One region of the Streptomyces chisholmiae genome, then DNA from elsewhere that is predicted to be linked to it. Evidence: riboswitches for the same ligand, from Rfam matches in the RefSeq annotation. Region 1 holds a riboswitch; the other holds the start of a gene.

Evidence for each region. Region 1 has a riboswitch for cyclic di-AMP ahead of RM844_RS29695 (transglycosylase family protein). Riboswitches for the same ligand answer to the same signal wherever they lie in the genome.
Region 2: another riboswitch for cyclic di-AMP. It lies ahead of RM844_RS29045 (M23 family metallopeptidase); the one in region 1 lies ahead of RM844_RS29695 (transglycosylase family protein).

What each region holds. Positions count from the first base shown of each region.
Region 1 covers NZ_JAVREO010000027.1:43,861-59,055, reverse strand. Annotated here, with positions in the region: gene RM844_RS29750 (NAD(P)-dependent oxidoreductase) at 1-642, shown strand, start outside; gene RM844_RS29745 (VOC family protein) at 665-1,105, opposite strand; gene RM844_RS29740 (HNH endonuclease family protein) at 1,229-1,882, opposite strand; gene RM844_RS29735 (OsmC family protein) at 2,179-2,658, shown strand; gene mfd (transcription-repair coupling factor) at 2,789-6,331, shown strand; tRNA gene RM844_RS29725 (tRNA-Gln) at 6,369-6,440, opposite strand; gene RM844_RS29720 (fluoride efflux transporter FluC) at 6,683-7,180, shown strand; gene crcB (fluoride efflux transporter CrcB) at 7,177-7,554, shown strand; gene RM844_RS29710 (sensor histidine kinase) at 7,645-8,997, shown strand; gene RM844_RS29705 (cytochrome P450 family protein) at 8,994-10,253, shown strand; gene RM844_RS29700 (transglycosylase family protein) at 10,357-11,343, shown strand; cyclic di-AMP (ydaO/yuaA leader) riboswitch at 11,698-11,842, shown strand; gene RM844_RS29695 (transglycosylase family protein) at 11,846-12,511, shown strand; gene eno (phosphopyruvate hydratase) at 12,920-14,200, shown strand; gene RM844_RS29685 (FtsB family cell division protein) at 14,348-14,863, shown strand; gene RM844_RS29680 (DUF501 domain-containing protein) at 14,904-15,195, shown strand, end outside.
Region 2 covers NZ_JAVREO010000025.1:72,980-88,174, reverse strand. Annotated here, with positions in the region: gene RM844_RS29080 (MFS transporter) at 1-112, shown strand, start outside; gene RM844_RS29075 (PQQ-binding-like beta-propeller repeat protein) at 176-1,555, opposite strand; gene trmB (tRNA (guanosine(46)-N7)-methyltransferase TrmB) at 1,679-2,536, shown strand; gene RM844_RS29065 (PrsW family intramembrane metalloprotease) at 2,629-3,849, shown strand; gene RM844_RS29060 (nucleoside/nucleotide kinase family protein) at 3,989-4,513, opposite strand; gene RM844_RS29055 (hypothetical protein) at 4,583-5,590, opposite strand; gene RM844_RS29050 (aldo/keto reductase) at 6,199-7,146, opposite strand; gene RM844_RS29045 (M23 family metallopeptidase) at 7,253-8,344, opposite strand; cyclic di-AMP (ydaO/yuaA leader) riboswitch at 8,356-8,513, opposite strand; gene RM844_RS29040 (extracellular solute-binding protein) at 8,728-10,146, opposite strand; gene RM844_RS29035 (caspase, EACC1-associated type) at 10,154-12,685, opposite strand; gene RM844_RS29030 (effector-associated constant component EACC1) at 12,693-13,190, opposite strand; gene RM844_RS29025 (PP2C family protein-serine/threonine phosphatase) at 13,281-14,507, opposite strand; gene RM844_RS29020 (aldo/keto reductase) at 14,930-15,195, opposite strand, start outside.

The DNA.
Region 1 (15,195 bases):
CTGGCCGGCGCCGACCTGCGCGGCCGGGACCTCGTCAACCTCACCACCAACTCGCCGGGGGAGGGCCGGGCCAGGGCGGCCTGGGCGGCGGAGCGCGGCGCGCGCTTCCTCGACGGGGGGATCATGGCCATCCCGCCGATGATCGGGATCCCCGAGGCCGGGGGCTATGTGCTGTACAGCGGCTCGGCCGAGGTGTTCCACCGGCACGCCGACACCCTCGCCGTGCCGGTCGGGACGCACTATGTCGGCCCGGACGCCGGCGCGGCGGCGCTGCACGACGTCGCGCTGCTGAGCGCCATGTACGGGATGTTCGCCGGGACGACCCACGCCTTCGCGCTGGCTCGGCGGGCCGGCGTGCCGCTGCGGGACTTCGCCGCGCTGCTCACCGGCTGGCTGACCGCCATGGCCACGACGGGCGTCGAGGTGACGGCGGAGCAGCTGGAGAGCGGCGACTACGACACCGACCCACCGTCGAACCTGGCGATGCAGGCGGCCGGCAATCCGACCATGCGCCGCACGGCCGAGGAACTCGGCGTCAGCCCCGAGCTGTTGACTCCCTACTTCGCGCTGATGGAGCGGGCCGTCGCCGCCGGGCACGGCGGCGGGGACGGCACCGCGATGATCGATCTGCTGAGCCACTGAGACCCCCCTCGGCCGTCCGGCGCTACGCCGCGCCGAAGTCGGGCAGCGTCAGCGAGCCGTCCTCGGCCAGGGCGAAGCCCGGGTTGTACGCGATCTCCCAGGGATGGCCGTCCGGGTCGGTGAAGGAGCCGGCGTAGCCGCCGTAGAACGTGGCGGCGGCGGGGCTGCTGATCGTGCCGCCGGCGCGCTCGGCGGCGGCCAGCGTCTCGTCCACCTCGGCGGCGGAGCGCACGTTGTGCGCCAGGGTGATCCCGCCGTAGCCGCCGGCCGGCACCGGGGTGTCCGCCAGGCCGCTGTCCGCCGCTGCCTCGGCCCGGCTCCACAGCACCACGGCCAGGCCGCCCGCCTGGAAGAAGACCGTCTCCGACACCTCCTGCCCACGCCAGCCGAGCCGCTCGTAGAAGGTGCGGGCGCGGGCCAGGTCGGCGACGCCCAGGGTGATCAGACTGATGCGTTGTTCCATGCCCAGAACGCTACCCTGCGCCACTGACAGTCGCCCTGAGTGAGAAGTCGGGCCCCTCGGGCGGGGGTGTCGGCTCCGCGTCACGCCCACCGCCGGCGCGGCGCGGAGCCGAGGGCGTGGGGGTCAGCAGGTGTTGAGCGCCTCGCGCAGCGCGTCCCGCTCGGCGGAGTCGACCGACAGGTCGTAGGAGTGCTTCACCTGGATCCAGGCCCGGGCGTAGACGCAGTGGTAGGCGCCGCGCGGCGGCAGCCACTCAGCCGGGTCCTTGTCGCCCTTGGCCCGGTTGACGCTGTTGGTCACGGCCAGCAGCTGCGGCCGGGTCCGGTCGTTGGCGAACGCCTCGCGTTCCGCGGTGGTCCAGGAGTCCGCGCCGGAGTCCCAGGCCTCGGCGAGCGGCACCAGGTGGTCGATGTCCAGGTCGGAGGCGGACGACCAGGTCGCGCCGTCGTAGGGGGAGTACCAGCTGCCGCTGACCGCGGCGCAGCTGTTGTCGGTCTCCACGTTGTCGCCGTCCCGCTGGAGGATGACCTCGCGGGTGTTGCAGTTGTTGCCCTGGTTGCTCCAGTGCGGGAAGAGGTCCCGGTCGTAGCCGGTGCGGTCCTCGGTGGCGACCGTCAGCTCGTACAGGTAGGTGCGGGCGGTGGACTCGGCGATCGGGGTGGGGAGGGCGGCCTGTGCCGGGGAGGCGGTGAACAGGGCCGCCACGGATATCAGGCCGGTGGACGCGGCCAGCAGGGGGACCCTGCCACGCGCGTAGACACGAGAGGTGCGGGACACGCGAACTCCCTTGGTGTGGGGGTGACTTCAGCGCGGCAGAACCGCGCGGGCAAGCAGCGCCATGGTGTCGCCGTAACGTTTCTGCCTGGCGTGGCACAGGTTACAAGTCGAGGGCATGCACACGTCAGACCCGCGACGGTGGAGCGATCGGTGGAGGCTGGTGCCCGCATGTGACCATCTCGTGTTGGATGGAAGGCGGTTGTTGGTCTGGACCGGCCGCGAGCCGACCGTGGCGGATCGCCCGCACCGGAGAGCCGCAGCACGCGTGCCGAGGGCACGGGAGAGGTAGGGAAGCGATGCGTCAGCCGCGCGAGCACCGTTACGAGGTCGGGGTCACCTGGACCGGGAACACCGGGGCCGGCACCGCCGGCTACCGGAAGTACGGCCGGGACCACCGGGTGGCCGTCGCCGACAAGCCGGTCATCGAGGGCAGCGCCGACCCGGCCTTCGCCGGCGACCCGGCCCGCTGGAACCCGGAGGAGCTGCTCGTCGCCTCGCTCTCCGAGTGCCACATGCTGACCTACCTGGCGCACTGCTCGCTCCGGCGGGTCGTCGTGGTCGAGTACCGGGACACCGCCGAGGGGCTGATGCGGGAGTCGGGGGGCGTCGGCGAGTTCGCCGAGGTGACCCTGCGTCCCGAGGTCGTGGTGGCCGAGGAGGGCATGCTCGACCTGGCCAGCGCGCTGCACGAGGACGCCCACCGGGACTGCTTCATCGCCAGGTCGGTCAGCTTCCCGGTACGCCACCTGCCGACCATCGCGGTCGCCGGAAGTTGATCAACGGGTGGCCCGCGTACCCTGGTAGACCCCGGCCCGCAGCGCGTGCCGGGTGCTTCGCGTGGCCCGGCGCGCGCCCCCCGTTCGTGCGGGGCCCGCGCCGGGTCCGGTCAACCGGGATGGAAACCTCATGAGCCTGCACGGCCTGCTCGATGCCGTCATCCAGGACTCCGCCCTGGGCGAGGCGGTCGCCGACGCCCGCGGCGGGGCCCGCCCGCACCTCGACCTGGTGGGCCCGCCGGCCGCCCGGCCGCTGGCCGTGGCCGCGCTGGCCAGGGCCGCCCGGCGGACCGTGCTGGCGGTCACCGCGACCGGCCGGGAGGCCGAGGACCTCGCGGCGGCGCTGCGCTCGCTGCTGCCGGACGACGAGGTGGTGGAGATCCCCTCGTGGGAGACGCTGCCGCACGAGCGGCTCTCGCCGCGCGCCGACACGGTCGGCCGGCGGCTGGCGGTGCTGCGCCGGCTGGCCCACCCGAAGGCGGACGACCCGGGCGCCGGCCCGGTCTCCGTGGTGGTGGCGCCGGTGCGCTCGGTGCTCCAGCCGCAGGTCGCCGGCCTGGGCGACCTGGAGCCGGTGGCGCTGCGCAACGGCCAGACCGCCGATCTGTCCGAGGTGACTGCGGCGTTGGCGGCCGCCGCCTACAGCCGGGTGGAGCTGGTCGAGAAGCGCGGCGAGTTCGCGGTGCGCGGCGGCATCCTGGACGTCTTCCCGCCGACCGAGGAGCACCCGCTGCGGGTGGAGTTCTGGGGCGACGAGGTCGAGGAGGTCCGCTACTTCAAGGTCGCCGACCAGCGCTCGCTCGAAGTCGCCGAGCACGGGCTGTGGGCGCCGCCCTGCCGGGAGCTGCTGCTCACCGACGAGGTGCGGCGGCGCGCGGCCGAGCTGGCCGTCGAGCACCCGGAGCTGGACGAGCTGCTGGGCAAGATCGCCGAGGGGGTGGCGGTCGAGGGCATGGAGTCGCTGGCCCCGGTGCTGGTGGACGACATGGAGCTGCTGCTGGACGTGCTGCCGGCCGACAGCCTGGTGATGGTCTGCGACCCGGAGCGGGTGCGGTCCAGGGCGGCCGACCTGGTGGCCACCAGCCAGGAGTTCCTCCAGGCCTCCTGGGCCGCCGCCGCGATGGTGGACAGCGGGCGCGCGCCGATCGACGTGGGCGCGGCCAGCCTGCGGGGGCTGGCCGAGGTGCGGGAGCGGGCCGCCGAGCTCGACCTGCCCTGGTGGTCCGTCTCGCCGTTCTCGCCGGACGAGGAGCTGGACGCGGACACCGTGCGGCTCGGCCTGCGGGCGCCGGAGACCTACCGGGGGGACCTCTCCCGGGCGCTGGCCGACACCAAGGGCTGGCTGGCCGACGGCTGGCGGGTGGTCTACCTCACCGAGGGGCAGGGGCCGGCCGCCAGGACCGTCGAGGTGCTGGGCGGCGAGGGCGTCGCGGCCCGGCTCGACCCGAAGCTGACCGGCGACATCGCGCCCTCGGTCGTGCACGTCTCGTGCGGCGCGCTGGAGCACGGCTTCCTGGCGCCCGAGCTGTCGCTGGTGGTGCTGACCGAGACCGACCTGACCGGGCAGCGCGCCGCCGGCCGGGACGGCACCCGGATGCCGGCCAGGCGCCGCAAGGCGCTGGACCCGCTGACCCTGGAGACCGGCGACTACATCGTGCACGAGCAGCACGGCGTGGGCCGCTACATCGAGATGGTGCAGCGCACCGTGCAGGGCGCCACCCGGGAGTACCTGCTGGTGGAGTACGCGCCGGCCAAGCGCGGCCAGCCGGGGGACCGGCTCTTCGTCCCCACCGACCAGCTGGACCAGGTGACCAAGTACGTGGGCGGCGAGGCGCCGACGCTGCACCGGCTCGGCGGCGCCGACTGGACCAAGACCAAGGCGCGGGCCAGGAAGGCGGTCAAGGAGATCGCCGCCGACCTGATCAAGCTCTACTCGGCGCGGATGGCCGCCCCCGGGCACGCGTTCGGGGCGGACAGCCCCTGGCAGCGCGAGCTGGAGGACGCCTTCCCCTACGCCGAGACGCCGGACCAGCTGACCACCATCGGCGAGGTCAAGGCGGACATGGAGCGCTCGGTCCCGATGGACCGGCTGATCTGCGGCGACGTCGGCTACGGCAAGACGGAGATCGCGGTCCGCGCGGCGTTCAAGGCGGTGCAGGACGGCAAGCAGGTCGCCGTGCTGGTGCCCACCACACTCCTGGTGCAGCAGCACTTCGGCACCTTCTCGGAGCGGTACGCGCAGTTCCCGGTGAAGGTCCGCCCGCTGAGCCGGTTCCAGTCCGAGGCGGACTCCAGGGCCACCCTGGAGGGGCTGGCGGACGGCGCGGTCGACGTGGTGATCGGCACCCACCGGCTGTTCTCGTCCGAGGTGCGGTTCAAGGACCTCGGGCTGGTCATCGTGGACGAGGAGCAGCGGTTCGGGGTCGAGCACAAGGAGCAGCTGAAGAAGCTCCGGGCCAACGTGGACGTGCTGACGATGTCGGCCACGCCGATCCCGCGGACGCTGGAGATGGCGGTCACCGGCATCCGGGAGATGTCCACCATCACCACCCCGCCGGAGGAGCGGCACCCGGTGCTGACCTTCGTCGGCCCCTACGAGGAGCGGCAGATCGGCGCGGCCATCCGCCGGGAGCTGCTGCGCGAGGGGCAGGTCTTCTACATCCACAACCGGGTCGAGTCCATCGACCGGGTGGCGGCCCGGCTGCGGCAGATCGTGCCGGAGGCGCGGATCGCCACCGCGCACGGGCAGATGGGCGAGGCGGCGCTGGAGCGGGTGGTGGTCGACTTCTGGGAGAAGGAGTTCGACGTGCTGGTCTCCACCACGATCGTGGAGTCCGGCATCGACATCTCCAACGCCAACACCCTGATCGTGGAGCGCGGCGACACCTTCGGCCTGTCCCAGCTGCACCAGCTGCGCGGCCGGGTCGGCCGGGGCCGGGAGCGGGGCTACGCGTACTTCCTCTACCCGCCGGAGAAGCCGCTGACCGAGACGGCGCACGAGCGGCTGGCGACCATCGCGCAGCACACCGAGATGGGCGCCGGCATGTACGTGGCGATGAAGGACCTGGAGATCAGGGGCGCCGGCAACCTGCTCGGCGGCGAGCAGTCCGGACACATCGCCGGCGTCGGCTTCGACCTCTACGTGCGGATGGTGGGCGAGGCGGTCGCCGACTACCGGGCCGCGCTGGAGTCCGGCGGGGAGCCGGAGGAGACGCTGCTGGAGGTGAAGATCGAGCTGCCGGTGGACGCGCACGTGCCGCACGCGTACGCGCCGGGCGAGCGGCTGCGGCTCCAGGCGTACCGCGCCATCGCGGCGGCCAACACGGAGGAGGACATCCGGGCGGTCCGCGAGGAGCTGACCGACCGCTACGGCCCGCTGCCGGAGCCGGTGGAGAACCTGCTGCTGGTGGCCGGGCTGCGGATGCTGGCCAGGTCCTGCGGGGTCGGCGACATCACGCTTCAGGGCAGCAGGATCAGGTTCTCGCCGGTGGAGCTGCGGGAGTCGCAGGAGCTGCGGCTGAAGCGGGTCTACCCCGGGTCGGTGGTGAAGGCGGCGGCGCGGCAGGTGCTGGTGCCCAGGCCGACCACGGCGCGGGTGGGCGGCAAGCCGCTGACCGGGCGGGAACTGCTCGCCTGGACCGGGGAGTTCCTCAGTACGGTGCTGGGGAGCTAGCGCGCCGCGAGGGGGCGGGGCCCGGGCACCGCCTGGGCTCCCCCGCCAGGACTCGAACCTGGACACTACGAGTCAAAGTCGTATGTGCTGCCAATTACACCACGGGGGATGGTGGCCCACCGGGCGGCCGGCTGACTGGGCCGTCCGATCGACCCCCACACTATGCCAGCAGGACGGCCCCCGGCGCGACGTCCACCCCGTTACGCTGGGGGACGGGTGGCCGTTCGGACGGCGGCCCGGGGAGGTGGGGCCCTCCCGTTCCCAACCGCGGCACCGCCGCCAACGGTCCCTGCTCGTGTGCCAGGCGCCCGGTCCCGGGCGCCGGTCGACGTGTGGGGAGTTGGTGCCGTGATGACCGCCGAGCCAAGTGCCGGGTCCGAGCCGATCGACCCGGACCTGCCGGCGCCCAGCGCCCGCCCCCGGGAGCCGGCGGTGGTCGCGGCCGTCGCGCTCGGCGGCGCGCTGGGCGCGCTCGCCCGGTACGCGGCGGCGCTGCGCTGGCCCACCGAGCCCGGCGCCTTCCCGTGGACCACGCTGGGCGTCAACACCGTCGGCTGCGTGCTGATCGGCTGCTTCCTGGTCCTGGTCACCGAGGTGCCCAGGGCCCATCCGCTGCTGCGCCCGCTGGTCGCCACCGGGGTGCTGGGCGGCTTCACCACCCTCTCCACCTACGCGGTGGACGTCGAACTGCTGCTGCGGGACGGCCGGCTCGGGGCCGGCCTCGGGGTGCTGCTCGGCACCCTGGGCTGCGCCCTCCTGGCGGTGACCGGCGGCGCCTGGGGCGCGCGCCGGGCGCTGCGCCCGCTGCTCGCCCGCCGGGCGGCGCGCGCCCAGGGAGGTGCCGGATGACGGACTGGCCGCTGGTGGCGCTGGGCGGCGCGGTGGGCGCGCTGGCGCGCTACGGCGTGGACCGGGCGATCCGGGCGCGGCACGACGGGACCTTCCCGTGGGGCACCCTGCTGGTGAACCTGCTGGGTTCGCTGGTGCTCGGGGGGTTGACCGGCGCGCTGCTGGCCGGCGCCGCCGGCGAGTGGCTCGGACCGCTCCTCGGGGTCGGCTTCTGCGGGGCGCTGACCACCTACTCGACCTTCTCCTACGAGACCCTCCGGCTGGCCGAGACCGGTCGGCTGCCGGCGGCGGCCGGCGGGGTGCTGGCCACGGTCGGCGGCGGCCTGGGGGCGGCGTACGCCGGGCACGCGCTGGGCCTGTGGTGGTGGGGCTGACCGGGCGCCGCCCACCCGACCGGGGTGCGTTCCCGGTCAGCTTCGCGCCCGCCGGGAATCCACCGCCCGCCCGCCCGTAGTCTGGTCGTCATGGATGCGAAGGGGGCGCCCACGGAAGGACGGGAGTTCCGCCTGCTGTGGTGGACCCGGCGGCGCGGCGTGGCGCTGGACGTCGGGCTCGCCCTGCTCTCCGCCCTTGAGTGCGCGATGCAGGGGATCGGCTTCGCCCACCGCACCGGGCTGCCCACCTGGCTGGTCGTGGTGCCGGGCGCGCTGGCCGGCCTCGCGCTGGTGGTGCGGCGGCGCTGGCCGCTGGCCGTGATCCTGATCTCGATCGCCGTGCTGCCGGCCAACATGGGCGCCGCCCTCGCGTTGGTCGGGCTCTACACGCTGGCCACCACGGACGCCCCGCGCCGGGTGATCGCCGCGCTGGCCTGCATGGAGGGCGCGGGCACCGTCATCGTCACCTACCTGCTGCTGGACAGCGATCCGGCGGTCAGGGAGAACGTCGTCCCGATGTGGTTCCGGCCGCTGGTGGCGCTGCTCTTCGGGGTGGCCATGGTGCTGCCCCCGGTCCTGCTGGGCATGTACATCCGGGCCCGGCGGCGGCTGGTGGAGACGCTGCGGGACCGGGCGCTGGGCCTGGAGCGGGAGCTGGGGCTGCTGGCCGACCGGGCCGAGGAACGGGCCGAGTGGGCCAGGGGCGAGGAGCGGCGCCGGATCGCCCGGGAGATGCACGACGTGGTCGCGCACCGGGTGAGCCTGATGGTGGTGCACGCGGCGGCCGTCCAGGCGGTGGCCCCCAAGGACCCGGAGAAGGCCGCGAAGAACGCCGCGCTGATCGGCGACATGGGCCGCCAGGCGCTCACCGAGCTGCGGACCATGCTGGGGGTGCTGCGCGCCGACTCCGGCGGTGGCGAGCGGGACTCCGAGGCGGCCCTGGCGTCCTCCCGGCTGGCCGAGATCGCCGGCGGCCGCGGCCAGGACGGCGCCGACCGGGCCGCGGCCGAGGCCGCCTCGGCCAACGGCGACGGGCCGCGGCTCACCGGCCTCGGGGAGCTGGTCGCGGCGTCCCGGGCGGCCGGCATGCGGGTCGAGCTGGCCGTGGAGGGCGAGCGGCGGAGCTACCACGTGCTGGTGGAGACCACCGCCTACCGGGTGGTCCAGGAGGCGCTGACCAACGTGCACAAGCACGCCGCCGGCGCCGCCGCCTGGGTGCGGCTGGCGCACCGGGAAGGCGAGGTCGCGGTGCAGGTGCGGAACGAGGCGCCGGACGGCGCCGCCCCGGCCCCGGCCGGTGCCCGGCTGCCCAGCGGCGGCAACGGCCTGGTCGGGATGCGCGAGCGGGTGGCGGCGCTGGGCGGCGGCTTCGTCTCCGGGCCGACGTCCGAGGGCGGGTTCCGGGTCTCCGCGGTGATCCCGGACCGGGCCGAGGGGCGTTGACGGTGGCCGAACGAACGGCGGCGCCCGGCCTCTTCGAGCCGGGCTTCCTGGCCGACCCCTACCCGGCGTACGCCTGGCTGCGCGAGCACGCCCCGGTGCACCGGGCGACGCTGCCCAGCGGCGTGGAGGCCTGGCTGGTGACCCGCTACCGGGACGCCAGGGCGGCGCTGGCCGACCCCCGGCTGAGCAAGAACCCGGCCCGGCACGCCGCCGAGCGGCACGCCTCCGGCCGGGTGGGCATCCCGGGCGAGCGGGGCGCCAACCTCATGACGCACCTGCTCAACATCGACCCGCCGGACCACACCCGGCTGCGCCGGCTGGTCTCCCAGGCGTTCACCCCGCGCCGGGTGGCCGCCTTCGAGCCGCGGGTGCGGGAGTTGACCGAGCGGCTGGTGGACGGCTTCGCCGCCCGCGGCTCGGCGGACCTGATCGACGAGTTCGCCTTCCCGCTGCCCATCTACGCCATCTGCGACCTGCTGGGGGTGCCGGCCGAGGACCAGGAGGACTTCCGCGCCTGGGCCGGGATGATGCTGCACACCACAGGCAAGCGCGGCGGGGTGGGGCGCGCGGTGAAGCGGATGCGCGGCTATCTCGCGGAGTTGATCCACCGCAAGCGGCTGGCGCCGGGCGACGACCTGATCTCCGGTCTGATCCGCGCCTCCGACCACGGCGAGCAGCTCACCGAGGACGAGGCGGCGGCGATGGCGTTCATCCTGCTCTTCGCCGGCTTCGAGACCACCGTCAACCTGATCGGGAACGGCGTCCACGCGCTGCTCGGGCATCCCGAGCAACTGGCTCGGCTGCGCGCCGGGTTGGCGGCCGGTGACGAGCGGCTGCTGGCCACCGCGGTCGAGGAGCTGCTCCGCTACGACGGCCCGGTGGAGCTGGCCACCTGGCGGTTCGCCACCGAGCCGCTCACGCTGGGCGGCGCGGCGGTGGCGGCCGGCGACCCGGTGCTGGTGGTGCTGGCCGCCGCCGACCGGGACCCGGCCAGGTTCACCGAGCCGGACACCCTCGACCTGGGCCGTTCCGACAACCCCCATCTCGGTTATGGACATGGCATCCACTACTGTCTTGGCGCGCCCCTGGCCAGGGCGGAGGCCAGGACGGCGTTCGCGGTGCTGCTCCGTCGACTGCCCGACCTGCGGTGGGCGCGTGACGCTCCGGAGCCGCGCTGGCGGGGTGGGTTGATCATGCGTGGACTGCGTTCGCTGCCGGTCGAGTTCACTCCTGAGGCGATGACGGAACGTCAGTAGTGTGATCCGCGCGTGATCTGCGTGGGATCGGCTTGTGATCGTGTGGTGGGGACGGCTAGGTTCCCCATCAACCGCAACAGTGTTCGCTTGGGAGGGTCCGCAGATGCGCTCCGGGACAGGTCGTCATCGTCGCCCACGGCAGGCTCCTGCCTTCATCGTCGCCGCGGGCGTCACCGGCGCCGGCATAGCCATGCCGCTGCTGACCGCGGGCTCGGCATCGGCGGTCAGTGACGAGGCATGGGACCGGGCGGCGGAGTGCGAGTCCGGCGGCCGGTGGAGCGCCAACGACGGCAACGGGCAGTACGGGGGCTTCCAGTTGACGCTCGACCTCTGGACCAGCTACGGCGGGCTGGACTTCGCGATCCGGCCGGATCTGGCCAGCCGCGCCCAGCAGATATCCGTGGCCGAGCGGATCGTGGCCGACATGGGCCAGGGCGCGCTGCCCGGCTGCGGGGTCGCCAGCGGGCTGTGGCAGGAGTACCGGCAGGAGCAGCGCGAGGAGATCGACCGCGCCGAGGAGGCCGAGGAGGCCCAGGCGGAGGAGGAGATCGGCGCCTCGCCCGAGGAGTCGACGGGCGAGACCGGGGAGCTGCCCGGCGACGTCACGCCCGAGCCGGAGCCGGTGGACGAGACGCCCGAGGCCGGCGACCAGCCGGACGAGGAGCGGGCGGAAGCCACCGACCGGCCGGCCGAGCGCCCCGAGCCGGAGGCCGGCGGCGGCCGGCACCGGGGGGACCCAGACCCGGCGGAGACCGGCGCCGAGGCGGGGACCGAGCGCGACGGGGAGGCGGCCGAGGCGACCGACCCGACCGCCCCGACCGAGCGGGACGACGAGGCGGCGCGCGGCGACCGGGACGGCGCGCGCACCGGTGGTGAGCGCGCCGCGGACGAGCGCGTGGAGCAGCCGGGGGGCGCGCGGATGGGCGAGTACCGGGTGATCCCGGGGGACACCCTCTCTGAAATCGCCCTGCACTATGACATCTCGGGTGGCTGGCCGGCGCTCTACCGGGCGAACGAAACGGTCATTGGTGACGACCCAGACTTTATTCTCCCCGGCCAGCGGCTGGACTTGACCGCGAGCGGCCGCTAAGCGGGTGGCCGGCGACGGGTCTTGAGCGACTGACGTTCGGGGCTCTTCGGGTGTGACCATCCTCTCGATCCGGCTGCGAGTGTCCCGCTCCTCCGAACTGCCCCTTTTGGCCGCTGACCTGCATCGGGAGCGCGTTCCCCCGGTCAAAGTCGGTCAAGTTGGGTCGATGCGGTGATCTTGATCGTTCTTGAATCGTTAGTTCGGGTGTGTTTAGTGTCCCCTCGCCCGGTTTTCCACCGGGTGCCCGGGGCGTTCACGCCGAGTCCTGTCGCCGACCCGGGGACCACCATCGCGCACCACCGCAGACAGGAGCGGGGGACCCAGCACGGTCACGGCCGACCAGGCCGACCCGTCCGACCGTGTCCGCCGGACCGGCGCCCAGTGGGGCGCGGGTGCGGCTCGGGGTGAAGCCGGCGGCGGTCCAGCTGCCCAGCCGGCCGGGCAACTCACCTGTCCCGAACCCGACAGCTCACCTCGCAGGCGTCCGGTGAGAAGGAACGTCATGCTGTTCACCAGCAAGGGGCGGCACCGCCGGCCCGGCAAGTCCGCCCGGATAGCCACCGCCGCCGGCGTCACCGGCGCCGCCGTGGCCATCCCGCTGATCGGCGCCTCGGGCGCCTCCGCCGCCTCCGTCGACACCTGGGACGCCGTCGCCCAGTGCGAGTCCGGCGGCGACTGGTCCATCAACACCGGCAACGGCTACTACGGCGGCCTCCAGTTCTCCCAGTCCAGCTGGGAGGCGGCCGGCGGCACCCAGTACGCGGCCCGTGCCGACCAGGCCACCAAGGACCAGCAGATCGCCACCGCCGAGGAGCTGTTGGCGATCCAGGGTCCGGGCGCCTGGCCGGTCTGCGGCGCCCAGGCCGGGCTCACCGCCGGCGGTCCCGCCCCCGAGCTGGACGCCGGTGCCGGCGCCGCCGAGCAGCCGGAGCCGGAGCCGGAGGCGGCCCCGGAGCCCGAGCCGGAGCCGGCGCCCGAGCCGGTCGAGGCGCAGCCGCAGGCGGCCCCGGCCGCCGGCGGCGAGAGCTACACCGTCGTCAAGGGCGACACCCTCTCGACCATCGCCGAGCGGCACGACACCAGCTGGCGGCAGATCTGGGCCGACAACGTCGACGTGATCGGCGAGGACCCGGACCTGATACTCCCCGGCCAGGAGCTGTCGCTCTGAGCGTCGGTCGTGATCGCGTCCGCGCCGGGCTCGTCCCTCCTGGTGGCTGTTCGGTCGCCTTCGGTGTGATGCAGTCAGTTCTGTTCTGATGCGACCGTTTTGACCGCGACACCCCGGTAGCGACCGGGACGCGGCGCGTCGCCGTCCGGCCCCGCCCGGCTCCCCTCGGGGAGCGGGCGGGGCCGGCGGCGTCGCTCGTTCACCGCCCGGGCATCCGATTTTCTTCAGTGGTTAAACAAAAAGCTTTCCCCTTCGACTACCCCTGTTGACCAGGGGTTTCGTCGGTTCCTCCGGTGACCGCGAGGCGCGGGACGAGCGTGCTGGGCCGCGGGCCGGTTAGGCTCAGGGGGTCGCGGACACTCACGTCACGCCACTGTTGACCACACGCTTTGACCAAAGGAGAACCTCGTGCCGTCCATCGACGTCGTCGTAGCCCGCGAGATCCTGGACTCGCGAGGCAACCCCACGGTTGAGGTCGAGGTCGGCCTCGACGACGGCTCAACCGGCCGCGCCGCGGTGCCGTCCGGCGCCTCCACCGGCGCCTTCGAGGCCCTGGAGCTGCGCGACGGCGACACCAGCCGTTACCTCGGCAAGGGCGTGGAGAAGGCGGTGCTGGCCGTCATCGAGCAGATCGGTCCCGAGCTGGTCGGCTACGACGCCACCGAGCAGCGGCTGATCGACCAGGCGATGTTCGACCTGGACGCCACCCCGGACAAGTCCTCGCTCGGCGCCAACGCCATCCTGGGCGTCTCGCTGGCCGTGGCGCACGCCGCCTCCGAGTCCCGCGACCTGCTGCTCTTCCGCTACCTCGGCGGCCCGAACGCGCACCTGCTGCCGGTGCCGATGATGAACATCCTGAACGGCGGCGCGCACGCCGACTCCAACGTGGACATCCAGGAGTTCATGATCGCGCCGATCGGCGCCGAGTCCTTCTCCGAGGCGGTCCGCTGGGGCGCCGAGACCTACCACACGCTCAAGAAGGTCCTGAAGGAGCGCGGCCTGGGCACCGGCCTCGGCGACGAGGGCGGCTTCGCGCCGAACCTCTCCTCCAACCGCGAGGCGCTCGACCTGATCGTCGAGGCCATCCAGAAGGCCGGCTACACCCCCGGCCAGGACATCGCGCTGGCCCTGGACGTGGCCGCCACCGAGCTGTACTCGGACGGCGCCTACACGCTGGAGGGCAAGTCCCTCACCGCCGAGCAGCTCACCGACTACTACCAGGAGCTGGTCGAGGCCTACCCGCTGGTCTCCATCGAGGACCCGCTGGCCGAGGAGGACTGGGACGGCTGGCAGGCGCTGACCGCCCGGCTCGGCGAGAAGGTGCAGATCGTCGGCGACGACCTGTTCGTCACCAACCCCGAGCGGCTCCAGCGCGGCATCGACGACAAGTCGGCCAACGCGCTGCTGGTGAAGGTCAACCAGATCGGCTCGCTCACCGAGACCCTGGACGCCATGGAGCTGGCCCAGCGCAACGGCTTCAAGTGCATGATGTCGCACCGCTCCGGTGAGACCGAGGACGTCACCATCGCCGACCTGGCCGTCGCCACCAACTGCGGCCAGATCAAGACCGGCGCGCCGGCCCGCTCCGAGCGGGTCGCCAAGTACAACCAGCTGCTGCGCATCGAGGAGATCCTCGACGACGCCGCGGTGTACGCCGGCCGGAGCGCCTTCCCGCGCTTCAAGGGCTGACGGCCCGTCGGAGGTCCGCCCGGGCCCGTGCTCGGGTGGACTTCCCGGTGCCTTCGTCGGCCACCTGACCCGGTCCCCGCCATCCGTCCCGTACGGTGGCGGGGACGAGTCGTGGGGCAGCCCACCGGCCGGTGACAGGGAGGCGACGTGGCCGCGCAACGGGACCGGTTCTCCACCGCCACCCGACTGAGGGCGCTGGGCGAGCAGGCCGCCGCCCGGGTCTACCGGGCGCAGAGCCGCCGGCTGGCCGGGCCGCGCCGCCGGCCGGGACAGCAGCGGCGCAGCCGGCTGACCGGCCGGGCGGCGCTGCTGGCGCTGGTGGTCTGCTCGCTGGTGGTGGCGCTCGCCTACCCGCTGCGGCAGTACGTGCAGCAGCGCTCCGACATCGCCGACCAGCGGCGGCAGGCCAAGGAGGCCGCCGACCGCGTCGAGGAGCTGCGGGACGCCAAGGCCCGCTGGCAGGACGACGCCTACGTGGAGCGGCAGGCCAGGGAGCGGCTGCGCTACGTGCGGCCCGGCGAGATCGGCTACGTGCTGCCCCAGGACACCCCGGGCGGCGCCACCGGCGGTGACGAACGGCTGCACAACCGGGGGGCGTTGACTCCCCGTCCCTGGCACCAGAATCTCTGGGACGGCATCGACCGGGCCGACCGGCCCCAGTGAGCCGTCCCGTTTTCGTCGTCCCTCGAGAAGAGTTCATTCCGTGGAAACCCCGACCCCGACCGACGTCTCGGTGATCGAGGCGCAGCTCGGCCGGCCCCCGCGCGGGCTGCGCGCGATCGCGCACCGCTGCGCCTGTGGCAACCCCGACGTGGTGGAGACCGCGCCCCGGCTGCCCGACGGCACCCCGTTCCCCACCACGTACTACCTGACCTGCCCGCGCGCCGCGTCCGCCATCGGCACCCTGGAGGCCAACGGCGTGATGCGGGAGATGACCGAGCGGCTGGCCACCGACCCGGAGCTGGCCGCGGCCTACCGGGCGGCGCACGAGGACT
Region 2 (15,195 bases), on a different contig from region 1:
GACCACGGACTACGTCCGCAACCTGCTGCACCGGCTGGCGCCCTACGGCGACGAGCCGCTGGTCAAAGAGCTCCAGGAGCGGGCCCGCCCACTCCTGGCCACTCCGGCATGACCGGGCACATGACACGGGCACGGGCAGTTGGCCTGCCGCCCCGGGTTGGCCGCCCGGGCGCGGTCAGCGCTCGTAGGCGGCCAGCCGCAGGCGCGGCGTGCCGCCCTCGAAGGCGGTGAGCAGATAGAGCTGGTGCTCGTCGAACGCGGTGAACTGGTGGTCGTAGGCCCGGTCCGGGTGGAGCGGCACGGTGCCGAGCCGGGTCGTCCCGCCGGTGCCCGGGTCCAGCGTGAGGATGCGCAGCCGGTCGTCGGCCGTCGGCTCGGCGAGCAGCGGGACACCCAGCTCGGCCACGCCCAACAGCTGTGTCCCGGGGGCGAGTTCGGTGGTCCAGCGAGGTTGGCCGCCGGCCAGTTCGTAGCCGGCCAGCGCCCAGCTGGCCGCTGGTTCGGCGGCCGGCCCGTCCCGCACGTCCGCCGGCGCCTGGTAGCGGGTGATCAACACCTCGCCGGCGACCACCGCGTGCTCCCCCGGCAGCGGGCCCGGGCGCGGCCCGGCCGCCGCTTCGGTGGCGCCCAGCGGGCGGTGCCACAGCTCCTCGCCGCTCTCCCCGTAGGCGACCAGCTCCGCCTCCGTGTCCCGGCCGCGCACCAGCACCACCGGGTCGCCGGCCAGCAGCGCGCCGGCCGTCAGCTCGGTCTCCTGGTCCGCCGCGTGGCTCCAGTGCCACTCCCCGGTGTCCGCGCCGTAGGCGCTCAGCTCCCGCCGCGCGCCCGGGCAGTCGCTGAGCACCAGCAGCCGGCTGCCGCGCTGCCGCACGGTCCGCGGCTGCCGGCGGTCGTCCGGGCAGCCGGCCGCCGCCCCGTCGGGTGGCGCGGGCAGCGGCAGCGGGGTCGCGTCGGCGACGGCGAACCGGTGGAACGCGGCGGGCGTGCCGGCCGCGTCCAGGCCGACCGCGACCGTGCCCTCGCCCAGCTCGACGGCCACCCCGGCCGGGTCGGCCGGGGTGGCGTCGGGCCCGGTCAGCTGGCGCCACCAGCGGAGGTCGCCGTCGGTCACGTCCAGCACGCCGAGCACCGAGCAGCCGCCGTCGGCCGCGGTGAAGACCACGGCGCCGAGGCCGGCCGCGTTGGTCGCGCCGGCCGCCGCGCAGGGCGGCCCGGCGCCCGGCGGCGGGTCGGCGGCCCACGCCTCCCGGCCGTCCACCGCCAGCCGGCCGCGCACCCCGGCGGCGGTGACCACGGTCACCGTCCCGTCGTGCGCCCAGACCCGGATCGTGCGCCCGCCCTGGCCGCGGACCGGGGCCGCCCCGGCGGGCGCCGTCCACAGCTCGGCCAGCTCCAGCGTCGCGGGCGGCCCGGGCGTGGTGGTCTCGCCGGCCGGCTCGGCGTCGGGCCCGACGCCGTCCTCCCGGCTGAAGACCACCACCCAGACGGTGAGCAGCGCCAGCAGGACCACGCCCACCGTCGCCGCCAGCCCTATCCGTCCCTCGCTCTCGGCCACCACGACTCCCCCCGCCGCGTCCACTCCGCCGCCGCCCGCCCGGGGTGCCGGGTCGGGCCGTCTCCCCGTCCGACGTTCCCCCGGCACCGGGCGGTTCCTGCCGGCCGTACCATCGAAGGCACTGTGTCCGAGTCATCCACCGCCCCGCCCGTCGGCCGCCCGGCCGCCGACGCCGCGCCCGAACCGCCCGCGCCCCGGCCGGCCCAGCCGCCGGCGCCCCCCGCCGGGCAGCCCGAACCGGCCGAGCGGCCCCGCATGTTCCCGCCGGGCGTCGGCCCGGCCGCCGACCCGACCGAGGGCACCGCGCCGGACCGCGCCATCCGCAGCTTCCAGCCGCGCCGCAGCCGGGTCACCGACAGCCAGCGGCAGGCGCTGCTGCGGCTGTGGTCCCGCTGGGGCCTGGAGATCGACGGCCGGACCCGGCTCGACCTGACCGCGCTGTTCGACGGCCGGCCGGTGGTGTTGGAGATCGGCTTCGGGATGGGCGAGGCCAGCGCCGAGATGGCGGCGGCCGACCCGGACACCGGGCTGCTCGCCGCCGACGTGCACACCCCCGGCCAGGGCAACCTGCTGCGGCTGGCCGAGCGCGCCGGCCTGACGAACGTCCGGGTGGCCAACGGGGACGCGATCCTGCTGCTCCGCGAGATGCTGCCGGAGCGCTCGCTGGCCGGCCTGCGGATCTTCTTCCCCGACCCGTGGCCCAAGAAGCGGCACCACAAGCGGCGGCTGATCCAGCCGGCGTTCGTGGCGCTGGCCGCCTCCCGGCTGGCGCCGGGCGCGACGCTGCACTGCGCCACCGACTGGGTGCCCTACGCCGACTGGATGCTCGAAGTCCTCAGCGGCAGTGAGCTGTTGGCCAACACGGCGGCGGACGGCGGCTTCGTGCCGCGGCCCGCGGGCCGGCCACTGACCCGCTTCGAGCGGCAGGGCCTGGCGAAGGGCCACGAGGTGCGCGACCTGGTCTTCCGCCGGCTTCCCTGACCGGCGGCGGGGGCCGGCGTGCCGGCCGGTTCGGTCCAGCGCCGGTCCCCGCCCCGCTGTCATCGGCCGGACGCAGGCCGTAGGGTCGTGGGGTGCGCCTCTCGCTTCCCCCACGCCTCGGCGCAAGCCGGCCGCGAACCCTGTTGATCGGCGCCCTGTTGGCGCTGTGCGGGCTGGTGGTCGGGGCGGTGATCCACGGCGAGACGGGCACCGGCGGGTTCTGGGTCGGGGTCGGCCTGGCGGCGCTGCCGCTGCCGGTCGTGGCGCTGGCGGTGCGGTGGCTCGGCCCGGTGGCGCCGGCCGCCTGGCGGGCCGCGCTGTTCGCGTTCGGCTGGGGCGCCTGTGTGGCGACGCTGGTCGCGTTGACGGTGAACGGGCTGCTGGTCCGCTGGCTGACGGCGGAGCCGGCGCGGCTCGCGCCGTCCCAGCCGGACACCCTCGAACTCACCGTGATCGCCCCGATGGTGGAGGAGACGGCGAAGGCGGGCGCGCTACTGGTGGTCTGGCTGGGCGGCGCGGCACGCGGCCACCGGGTGCTGGTCGCACTGGCCGTGGCCGGCTGCGCGGCGGCCGGCTTCGCCTTCACGGAGAACGTGCTCTACCTGGGCAGCGCCTTCGAGCAGGACCAACGCCTGGGCTCCTGGAGCCTGTCGCAGTCGGCGACCGCGGTCACCTTCGTGGTGCGGATGGTGGTGGCGCCGTTCGCGCACCCGCTGTTCAGCGCGCTCACCGGGCTGGGCTTCGGGCTGGCCATGGCGCTCGGCCCGGCCCGCGAGCGGGCCCGCCGCAACGGGCACCGCTGGCGGGTGGCGCTGCCGCTGGCCGGGCTCGCCCTGGCGATGGTGCTGCACTCGGTGTGGAACGCGGCCACCTCGCTCAGCTTCTTCCGGTTCGCCGCGGTCTACCTGCTGACGCTGCCGCTGCTCGGCGTCGTCTGCTGGCTGGCGGTCAGCCTGCGGCGGCGCGAACTGCGGATGATCCGGCGGACGTTGACGCACTACGTGGCGGCCGGCTGGCTGGCGCCCGGTGAGCCCGCGGCGCTCGGCTCGCCGGGCGACCGGGCCCGGGCGCGCCGGGCCGCCCGCCACGCCCGGGGCGCGGCGGGGGCGCGGGCGTTGGCGGACTACCAGCGCACGGCCACCGAGTTGGCCCGGCTGCGGAACGAGGCCACGCTCGGCCGGGACACCGGCGACTTCCCGGGCCGGGAGCACCGGCTGCTGGAACGCCTCTGGCAGGACCGCGAGTTCGCGTCCGCCACCACCCTGGCCACGGCGGAGCCGCCTCCGACCGGCACCGTGGCCCGGCCCGACTAGCCGTCACCGGCGGCTCGTCCCGATCGGACTCGCTGTTCACCGGGGGGCGGTTCGTCCCCACCCGACCCGCCGCGACCAGCCGGCGGCTCGTCCCCACCCGACCCGCCATCGCCGGCCGGCGGCTCGCGCCGGTCGGCCGCTACCAGGCGGCGGCCCGCAGCACGTCGGCGGCGATCGCCCCGACCGGGCGGCCGTCCGTCGGGACCCGGACGGTCCCCTCGGGGGCCGAGGCGGCCAACTCGCGGGCCATCGTCAGGGACCGGTCGAGGTGCGCGTCGAAGCCGGAGCCGATCTCCCGCCCGGCGAGCCGCTCCCGCACGGTCGCCTCGGTGGCGGTGAGCAGCACCCGGGTGACGCTGATCTCGCCGCCCCCCATGGCGCGTCGGAGCATCGGCTCCTCCAGGACGCTCACCGTGTTCGTGTAGACGAGGCGACGCTGGCCGAGGGCGGCGTAGTTCGCCCAGATCGCGGCGGCGTTGCGCTCGGTGATCGCCGAGCGGTGCGGGTCGTCGGCGGGGGCGGGGTGTATCTGGTCCAGGTAGTCCCCCTCGACCAGGCAGTGCGCGGTCCCCGCCGCCCGCAGCAGGGCCGACACCTCCCACCCGACGGTCGTCTTGCCGACGCCGGCGCCACCGCCGATGAGGAGCAGTTCGTATCCGGTCATGGTCAGCCAGCCTGGCAGCCAAACCCGCGCTGCGGCAGTGGGTTTCGGCCGCCGCCGGGGACTCGGGGCTCAGCGCAGCGCGCTGACCAGTCCGTGGTGACGGCGGGTGTGGGCGCGCAGCCAGTGGTGTTCCTCGGGCCGGAGCTGCCCCGGCACGGCCAGGCCGACGACGTCGATGGTGGGGTTGACGTCGAGGTGGTCGAGGAGCCTGACCAGCGAGAAGCCGGTGCTGGGGTCGGTGGCCCAGCGCGGCTCGCCGAGCAGCGCCGGGTCGCTGACCGGGTGGCTGAGGGACCGGTCCCCGAGGTGGGTCTGCGCGCCGGGCACCAGCCGCAGGCTGACCGCCTCGGCCCACGCCTCGGCGCGGGCGCCGAAGACCAGCCGCACCTCGGCGGGTCGGCGCCAGCCGGGGCCGCCGCTGGTGTGCGCGACGGCGTGCAGGTCGGTGCGCTCCCCGGTGCCCGGCGCGTGGGGCTGGTACGAGTCGAGCCGCATCACCAGGTCGTAGCCGTCGATCCGGGGGCCGAGGCCGCTGGCGGCCACCGCCTCGCCGCCGCCGACCACGCAGACGGTGCGGCCGGCGAGCCACTCCCGCAGACCGTCAACCGTCAGCGGCTCGGGCGCCAGCGCCAGCGGCGTCCGCTCCGGCGTGCCCGGCTCGGCCAGCGCGCGGTGCCGGCGGTAGGCGTCGCTCGCCTCCAGCGCGCGCCCGTCGGCGGCCAGCGCACGCCCGCGCAGCAGCCAGGCGTGCGACGAACGGCTGCCGAGCGCGACCGCCGCGTCCGCCAGCCGGCGGGCCAGGCGCACCTGGCCGGCGGCTATCGCCGCGTCGCCGGCCCGCAGCAGGGCGGTGAAGGAACGGTCCCGGCACGGTTCGACGGCGGCCCGCTCCCGGACCAACTCGCCGGCCGCGACGATCAGTCGGTGCTCGCCCGGGGCGGTCGCCGGCCCGGTCAGGCGGCTGAGGAATCCGGCGCACTCCCGGACACAGCCCGCGAAGAGATCCTCGGCGCGGGCGACGCTGCCGGGCCAGGGGCCGGTCCGGTGGGTGGCCCTGGGCCTTCTGATGGCCTTCATGGTCGCGACCTTCCCGGTCGATCCCCCCGGCCGCGTTGCCCCCGGGCACCGGGCAGGTGAACTTTGGCGAACGCCCCGGAGCGGGCGCCTGGCCGGCGAGGCGGAACGGACCGGCCCGCGCCGGGCCGGCGGGACCGGAAGGGCGGCGGGCCGCCGGGCGGCGGCGGGCGGCCGAAGCCGGCGGGTGCCACCCCGCGATGCGGGGGGCGGGGCCGCCGGCCGGCGGGTGCCGGCGCTGGCCACCCGCCGGACCCGCGCGGGTCCCGACACGAGAGCGGCGGTCCGGCGCGGGGACCGGCCAGGCCCGGAAAGCGGCGTGCGGCCGGCGCGGCTTCGTCGAAGCGGCTGGCACGGTCCCCTGCCGGGGCGGCACGCTTCGCCGCCGGCGGCGGCGCGGCCCGGCGGGCAGTCAGGGGTGCCGGCGCTGGCCACCCGCCGGACCCCGCGCGGGTCCCAGCACAAGGGTGGCGGCCCGGACCGGGGGCGGCGCGTGTCCAGGTGGGACGGGGCCCCGGGCCGCCAACCGGCGGAACCCGGCATGCTCAGGCCCGAGGCGGCCGGCCGGGCGCGGGCAGAGGACCGTGTGCCCAGCCGGCGGCCGGCGGGGGTCAGCTGACGTTGGAGGCTTCGGTGAGGCGGGTCAGTTCGGCCTGGGTGAGGGTCAGTTCGGCCATCGCCAGCAGCGGGGGCAGCTGGTCCACCGTGCGGGCGCTGGCGATGGGCGCCACCACGGTGGGCTGGGCGAGCAGCCAGGCGAGGGCGATGGTGGCCGGGACGACGCCCCGGGCGGCGGCGGTCTCGTCGAGCGCGGCCAGCACCGCGCGGCCCCGCGCGGTCTCCAGGTGGCCGGCGGCGCCGCTCGACCTGGGGCTGTCGATCTGGGCGCCGGGCCGGTACTTGCCGGTGAGGAAGCCGGCGGCGAGCGCGTAGTAGGGGACGGCGGCCAGGCCCCACTCGGCGGCCAGCGCGGCGCGTTCGCCCTCGTAGGTGTCCCGGGAGACCAGGTTGTAGTGCGGCTGGATGGCGACGTAGCGGGCCCGGCCCTCGCGGTGGGAGAACTCCAGGGAGGCGGCGAGGCGCTCCGGGCTGATGTTGGAGACGGCGATCTCCCGCACCTTGCCGGCGGTGACCAACTCGTCGAGGGCGGTGATGATCTCGCCGACGGGCACCGACTCGTCGTCGAAGTGGGTGTAGTAGAGGTCGATGTGGTCCACCCCGAGGCGGCCGAGCGAGGCGTCCGCGGCGCGCCTGATGTTCGTCGCGGACAGGCCGGGAAAGTCGGGGTGTTGGCCGACCTTGGTGGCCAGCACGATGTCGTCCCGGCGGCCCCGGCGGGCCAGCCAGCGGCCGATGACGGTCTCGGACTCGCCGCCCGCGTTGCCCGGCACCCAGGAGCTGTAGGTGTCGGCGGTGTCGAGGAAGTTCCCCCCGCCGGCGGTGTAGGCGTCCAGCACCGCGAACGACGCCGCCTCGTCGGCGGTCCAGCCGAACACGTTGCCGCCCAGGCAGAGCGGCGAGACCTGAAGGGCGCCCACGGCGCGGGTCGTTGCTGTCATGTGGGCCAGCCTAGGCGGACCGCTGCCCGGAGGGTGGAAAGGGGGGACCGACGGCCCTGGCGTCGGGGGGCGCCGCCAGAGCCGCCGGCGTTTGGTGGGGGCCGTCTCAGATGGACTGGCCCTTGTCCCGCAGCCAGGCGAGCGGGTCGATGGCGTCGCCGCCGCCGGGCCTGACCTCCAGGTGGAGGTGCGGGCCCGAGGAGTTGCCGGTCGAGCCGACCTGGCCGATCACGTCGCCGGTGGTGACCTCGGTGCCGGTGGAGACGTTCATCGAGGAGAGGTGGCAGTACCAGAGCTCGGTGCCGTCCTCCTGCTCGACGATGATCCGGTAGCCGTAGGAGCCGGCCCAGGCGGCCTCCTTGACGACGCCGGTGTGCACGTTCTTCACCGGGGTGCCGGTGGCGGCGGCGAAGTCGGTGCCGGTGTGGTTGGACTGCCACATCGAACCGCTGTCGCCGAAGCTGGAGGTGAGGCGGTAGGTGCTCAGCGGGAGGGTGTAGCTGGCGCGGAGCTCGGCGAGCCGGCGCTCCTCCTCCGCGCGCTGCCGCTCCTCCTCCTCGGCGCGCTGCCGCTCCTCCTCGGCGACCCGCTCGGCCTCGGCCAGGATGGCGGCCTCCTCGACGGCGGCGGACCGCGCGTCCTCGACGGCCGTGGTCCTGGCGTCGGTCTCGGCGCTGGTCTCCTGCTGGTCGGCCTGCTGGAGGATGCGGGCACGCAGCGCCTCGCCGGCGTCCGTGCCCGCCTCGACCTCGGTGTCGGTGAGGCCGGCGGTGGTGAACACGGCGGTGGTGGCGGCGGCTTCGGAATCGCTGGAGCCGACCAGCGCGCTCAGCACGGGGATGTTGGCGACCGTGTTGGCGGCGCCGCTCATCCCGGGGACGGAGCCGGCGCCCTCGTCGTTGGCGGTGGCCATGCCACCGGCGCCGACGGCGGCGATCACGCCGACGCCGAGCACGGCGCGGCTACGGGCGATGGTGCCGCCGCGCTGGCGGCTTACCCGGTGCCGGCCGCGGACCGGGCGCAGCGAATCCTCGCTGGGGTTCCACTCCGTGACGGGCTCGTCCTCCACGGCCTTGGGGCCGTAGTAGGTGGGGTGGCTGCCGTAGGAGGAGGCGTAGGCGCCGTATCCGTCCTGCGGGGTGCGCTCCAGCGGGTGGACGTCCAGGGAGTCCACGGGGGCGTGCCGGTTCGACGCCACAGGGGCGTTCTCCTTTCCTTCCTTCTCACCTACCGGGTTAGCTGACGGGTTCGGAGCAGGAAGGTCTCCTACGGGCGGCTGGGGGGCCGTCCGATTCACCCCAAGTGGTGGTTCCCCGGTTCCTGATGTGCGTTGGTGGCGCACACGCCGGATTCGGCGATGCGACGCGGCCCCGTCCTCTGCGACGGCGGCGACTACCGCGCTGCGTTATCGAACGTTAATAGACGGGCCCGCCGGATTCCAAGTGTTCCCAGGAAAAACCCTTAGGGGTTGCGGGGACCTTCACTGATCAACTCCCGCAAAACGGTCATAATTTCAAACCGGTGTGGCCTGTGTCGCATTCTGATAGTGCGTCAATCGTTATGCGGAGCGGGGCTTCCCTCTCACCCTCCGTGATCTTGTGGCCCGGTCGGGGGCGGCAGCCGGCCCTGGAGCGCCAACGGCAGCCGGGCGTGCAGCCGCTCGGCGGTCTCCTCGACGCTCTGCCCACGGGCCGGGTCCTCGGTCAGCAGCCGGCCGACCTCCTCCTGGATCACCTGGGAGAACTGCCGGTAGTAGGGCGTCGCCGGGCGGCTCCTGGCGTCCTGGAGGGCGCACCACAGCAGCGCGGCGTGGGCCCGCCGGTCCGGCCGCCAACGGGCCTCCTCCCCGCTCCCCGACGTGCCGGCCCAGCCGGAGCCGTCGTCGGTGGTCGGGGTGGCCACCCGCAGGGTCGGCTCGCAGTCCGCCCGGCCGAAGTCGGCCGGGAGCCGGTAGGCGGCGCTCAACGCGGGCGCGAAGCCGGCGTCCAGCAGCCTGGCCTGGTTGGCCGGGTCGCCGGTCAGGAAGCGGATCAGCTCCTCGGCCGCCGCGGCCCGCGGGCTGCTGGCCGCGACGGCCAGGCTCTGCCCGCCGAGCGCGGCGACGCCGGGCAGCCTGGTCACCCCGAACGGCACCCGGTCGGCGGCCAGCCGGTCGGCGACCCGGTTGAGCGCGAAGGGCCAGTTGCGCATCAGCGCGGTGCCCCCGTCCAGCCGGGCGAACTCCTCCAGGGCGCCGGTCTCGTCGGCGTCGAGCGCGGCGGTGCTCAGGTGCGCCCGGTCCGCGATGTCCCGCAACAGGCCCAGACCCGCCTCCAGTTGGGGCAGGGTGCCGACGTAGTCGCCGTCCGCGTCGACCAGGGCGCGGTCCGGGACGGCGGTCCACAGCGCCTCCAGCACGTTGACCACCAGCCCCTCGTAGGGCCGCAGTTGGGTGACGTAGGTGGCGGTCCGCTGGCCGCCGGCCCGGCCGGCGTAGAGCGCGGGCAGCGAGTCGCCCCACAGGTCGACCGACTCCAGCAGGTCCCGCCGGTAGTAGAGCAGCCCGACGTCGGTGTTGAACGGAACCGCGTAGAGGCGGTCCCGCCACCAGCCGGTGCGTGCCACGTCGGCCACGAACTCCGGCTCGACCAGGCGCTCGTCCAGCTCGGTGACCAGCCCGGCGGCGGCGAACTCGGGTATCCAGCTGACGTCCAGGTTGAGCACGTCGTACTCGGCCGCGCCGGACTGGAGGCCGGCCAGCACCTCGGCCCTGGCGTCCCCGTCCGTGCTGGACAGCTCCACCAGGCGGGCCTTGATGGGGCTGCGCTCGTTCCACGCGTCGATCAACGACTGCCGCACCCCGCTCTCGTCGGGGCTGGTCAGGTCGGCGGCGCTGACCACCACCAGGGGGACGTCGTCCGGCGGGGCCGGTCCCGGGGTGATCGCGGCCGGCGCCGGCCCACCGGTGCAGGCGGTGGCCAGCGCCAGCAGCGCCGCGCCGACCAGGGCCGCTTCGCGCATCAGCGGCTCACCCCTCGCCCAGGCCGCGGAGCCAGGTCGCCAGGGCGACCGGCTGTCCGCCCGGCTCGTCCAGGCAGCTGTCCGCCCGGGTCAGCTCGTCGACCGGGGAGCGGTCGCAGCCGCCGTCCAGCACCGAGACCACCAGCGTGCTGTCGACGTCCGCGGCGGCCAGCGCGGCCGACGCGTCGGTGCGGTGCCCGTCGTCGGTGATCAGCACCAGCACCTCGGTGGCCGCGCCGCGGCCCCGCCCGGCCAGCAGCCGGTCGGCCTCGGCGATCGGCACCTCCAGCGCCACCTCGCCCCGCACCGGGGCGAGTTCGGCCAGCAGTCCGTCGATCCCCGACGCGTCCGGCGGGCCGAGGTCGCGCGGCACGCCGACCGCGGCGCCGCCCGGGCCCGGCATGCTGACCACGGCGAACTCGTCCTCGGCGGTGAGCGCGCCGACCGCCTGCCGGAGCGTGTCCCGCACCACCGCCAGCCGGCCATCGGCGCCCAGCACCGAGGCGGAGACGTCCAGCACGAAGACCACCCGCCGGGGTGCCCGGTCCGCCGCCCCGGCGGCCAGGTACTCGGCCACCGCGGCCGCGTCGGCCGGCTCCGCCGGGGCGGGCAGGCCGTGCACGAAGGGGCGCCGGTTGAGCAGCTCCGGGTCGCCGACGAAGCCGTCGGCCCACGGCTCCCGCTGGCGGAAGCCCTCCGCGGTGAGCGCCGCCCGGCCGGCGTCCGAGGTCAGCCACGTCCGCAACAGCTCGACGGCGGCCCGCCGTTGGGTGACGTCCCGGTCCGCGTCCCGCCAGCTGACCGGCACGAAGGTCAGGTCGAGCGGCGGCACGTCCACCGGGTAGTAGGCGGTGTAACGCTCGCCGAGGCCGACCCGCCAGCCGCCCTCCGGGAGGCAGGGCGCCGGCGACTCGCCGACCAGCGGCAGCATCGACCGTTCGGCGAGCAGCAGGTGGGGGGTCGGCTCGTCCGGGCTGAGGCCGCACAGCAGCCGCTGGTCGTCCGGCGCCGGCTCCGGGTCCGGCGTCCAGTCCCGGCCGGCCCGCAGGCCGTGCAGCAGGGCGGCGTCCGAGGAGTGCGGCGCGGCGTGCCGCACCCCGTCGCCGGCCGCGGCCAGCAGCCGGGCCAGCGGCTCGCCGGTGCGGGCGACCCCGGCCAGCTCGCCGGCGACCGCCAACACGGCCGGCGTCCTGGCCAGTTCGGTCGCCTCCCCCAGGTCGACCCGGCTCTCCCTGGCCAGCGTCGCCGGCCGGGCCCGGTCCACCGCGGTCGCCGAGGCCGGCAGCCAGACGTCCGGCAACGGGCCGACGTCGCGCGGGAGTTCGCGGCACGGCTGGTCGGTGGCCGACGCGGGCGCCGGCGGGGCGCACGGCCGGCCGGGCGAGACCCAGTCGGCCGAGTGCCCGAAGGCGTCCACCACCGCCGCCCCCGGCGCGCCGTAGACCTGGACCTCCACCCGTCGGCAGTCGCGCGGCCCGGGGCCGACGAGGTCGGCGGCGGCCGGGTCGGGCTGGAACGCCGACAGCGCGCGGGCCAGCGGCTGTTGGTACTCGGGGGTGGTCAACACCCGCAGCTGGAGCGGCACCCGGCAACGGTCGGCGGCCGCGTCCCGCTCCCGCCACCGGTCCCAGAGCAGCCCGCCGGCGCCCAGCGGGAGCAGCAGTGCCAGCAGCACCAGCCCGGCCAGCGGCCGCCAGTGCGCCCGCTCGCGGAAGTGCCCCCAGGTGGCGCGGAACCGCTGCCGCCGGGCGGCCAGCCGGGCCAGCGGGCCGGGCTCCGGGCCCTGGGCGACATGGGAGAGCACCACGGTGGCGCCGGCGGCCGACGCGGTGAGCCGGGGCGCCCAGTCGTTGCGGTGGCTGTCCGCGTCCGCCGCCGCCCGCTGCGCGGCCCGGCCGGCCAACAGGCGGAGCTTGCGGTGGAGTTCGGCGACGGTGAGGGGCTGGCGGCGCAACCGGTGCGCGCGCAGCACGGTGAGCAGCGCCCGGGTGAACGGGGTGGGGCCCAGGCCGTCGCCCCGGTCCTGGTCCTCGTGCGCCCGGCAGGAGGTCAGCAGCGCGAACGCGGTCCGGCCCGGCTCGTGTTCCCGGTGCGCCTGCCCGGAGTGGCAGCAGTCCAGGATCAGCACCACCCGGCGGGCCGGGGAGCTGCGCACCGTGTCCCGCAGCCAGGAGTAGGGGATGGCGTGCTCCCACACCCGTTCCCTGGGGCAGTCGGCGGGCACCAGGAGCAGCTCGGTGCTGCCGCGCCGGGTGTCGAAGTGCAGCTGGCCGTGGCCGCTGAAGTAGACCAGCAGCAGGTCGCGGGCGGTGTCGGCGGCCCGCCGCACCGCGTTGAGCACGGCCTCGCGGTCCCGTGAGTGGGACAGCTCGCAGGTGCTGGGCACCGCGCGGCCGGCCTCGTCCTGGCCGAGCAGCTCGTCCCGCAGTCCCCGGAGGTTGTGGGCCACCCCGGGGATGTCGCCCCAGGTGGGGTCGCGGTACTCGGCGGCGCCGATCAGCAGCACCCGCGAGCGGCGGGCGTCGGGCACCTGGGCCACGGTCCGGCTACTCCGGAGCCCGCTCGTCGTCGTCGCCCGCCCGGCCCGGCCGGTCCGGCCCGTCACCGCCCGGCCGGTCCGGCTGGTCGCGCTCGATCGCCCGGGCCAGCTTCTCCACCCGGTCGCGCAGCTCCCCCTTGGTGTGCTGGGCGGAGGAGAGGGTCACCTCGGTGCCGTCGGGCAGGGTGACCCGCACCGTGAGCTTCTTCCGGCGGTTGCTGACGTGGTTGGCGAGCGAGCGGAGCAGCGCGCCCAGGGCCACCCGGACCGCCACGTCGAAGACGGCGACCAGGATCTCCTCCCCGGTGCCCATCCGGCCCTCGGGGGTGGACAGCTCCGTCCTGGGCAGCCCTGGATCGCTGGCCAGCCAGGCGCGTAACAGCTCAAGGTCGTTCTCCGCCGGCTCGGACTCGGCCACCCCGATCCGCAGCCGGACCGCCGGCGCCCCGTCCTCGCTCGGCTGGCCGCGGTCCCCGTGCTCCGCGTCCGACACGTACTCCGCCACGCTGGTCACCCCTCGCCACGCGTCCCGGAACGCCCGCCGCCCCGGGTCCCCCCACGCCGCACCGCTGCGCACAGAGCTGGGCACAGAGGGTCAAGTTAACACCACGGCTTCGGCGTTGGGAACGGATCGGGCGGCGGGATGTTGCACGGCGAGGAGCGCCAGATCGTCCTTGAGGCCGCCCCCGCTGTGCGCCACCACGTCCGCCAGCAACGCGTCCAGCAGCTCGGCCGGCGAGGCGAAGCGCCGGCCCGCCAGCCCGGCCACCGGGTCGTAGAACACGCCGTCGGCGTCCCGCGCCTCGCTCAGCCCGTCGGTGTACAGCAACAACAGGGCGCCCGGCGGGAACGCGGCGATGGTGGTGGTCTGGTCCTGGCGGTCGTACAGCTCGCGCAGCCCGAGCGGCAGGGCCGGGTCGGCGGGCGGCTCGCCGTCCGCCGCCCCGCCCCGGCGGGGGCGCTCGTCCGGGCCGGCCTCCGCGCCCCCGTCCTGGCCGGGGGGCGCTTCCCGGCCCGGGCGCCCGGCCGCCTCGACGGCCCCCGCCGAGAGGTAACGGGCGGCCCCGTCCGGGCCGAGCAGCACCGGCGGCGGGTGGCCCCGGTTGATCATCCGCAGCCGGGCCGGCGGATCGTCCGGCAGCTCGACCAGCACGGCCGTGGTGAACCCCTCGTTGGACTCCAACGAGGGGTGGTGCCGCCGCTCCCGCAGCAGGGTGTCCTCCATCCGGGCGGCCACCGCGCTCAGCTCCGGCTCGGTCTCGGCCGCCTCCCGGAAGGCCCCGAGCAGCACCGCCACCACCTCGGTCGCGCCGAGCCCCTTCCCCCGGACGTCGCCGACCAGCATCCGCACGCCGTGCGGGGTGCGGCGCACCGAGTACAGGTCGCCGCCGATCAGGGTGTCCCGCTGGGCCGCCCGGTAGCGGGCGGCCACCCGCAGCGGCCCCACCTCGTCCGGCGGCTCCGGCACCACGGCGCGCTGCACCGTCTCGGCGATCCGCCGCACCGAGGCGATCCGCTCGTCCCTGCGGAACAGCATCCGGTTCAACAGCAGGGCGAAGAGCGCCATGGACGCCACGGTGCCGATCTTGATCGCGGCCTCCGGGCCGTGCGGCACGATCCGCGTCATCTCCAGCACGACCAGCGCGGTGGCCAGCAGGCCGTAGACCCCGGTCGCCCAGAACGAGAGCACGGGCGCGGCGGCGATCGGCGCCGCCACATAGCAGGGCGTCAGGGTGACATGGGGCGGCGTGACGAAGTCCAGCACGGCACCGATCAACAGCAGCGCCCCGGGCACGCCGGGGTACAGCCGCCACCAACCCACGCCAGGCTCTCGCGTCCACACCATCCCACTCTGCGGTCGGGGCAGCGGCGCCGCGACCGGAGCACGGTGGGGTGGCCGGGCCCCAGCAGCCCGGCCACGCCACGACACGGCCGTCTCCGGCCGTGCGGCACCGATGCGCTGATCAGGCGTCGCCCGGCCGATCGCCGCGTATCGGCCGGGACACGCCGGGGGAAAGCCGAGCGGGCACCCCAGAACCCACCACCGGCCGCTTCCCGCACCGCCTCATCGGACCCCCTGCGTTCCCACGGGACGGCAGCGCCGCGCTGCCCACCGGCAGCCTTTCCGTCCCCCAGGGGCGCGAAAACGGGGCGCGCGGTGCGCCGAACGGCGTGCGGGGACACCGGCGGTGGTGCGGCCCCCGGCCGGCGCGCCGGGCCGGCCCGGGGCGCGCGGCGGCCGGCTCACCAGCGGTGGTGGACCTGGGCCCGGAACCGCCGGTCGTAGAGGTCGGCGACGGCGGCCAGCGTCGCCTCGTCCAGCGCCGGCAGGTCGGCGGCCGCCGCGTTGGCCCTGGCCTGCTCGGCCGACCTGGCCCCGGGGATCACCGACGTCACGCCCGGCTGCTGCACCGCCCAGCGGAGCGCGGCGGCCGCCGGGCTCACCGCCGTCGGCAGCAGCGCGGCGAACTCGGCGGCGGCGGCCACGCCGGTGGCGAAGTCCACGCCGG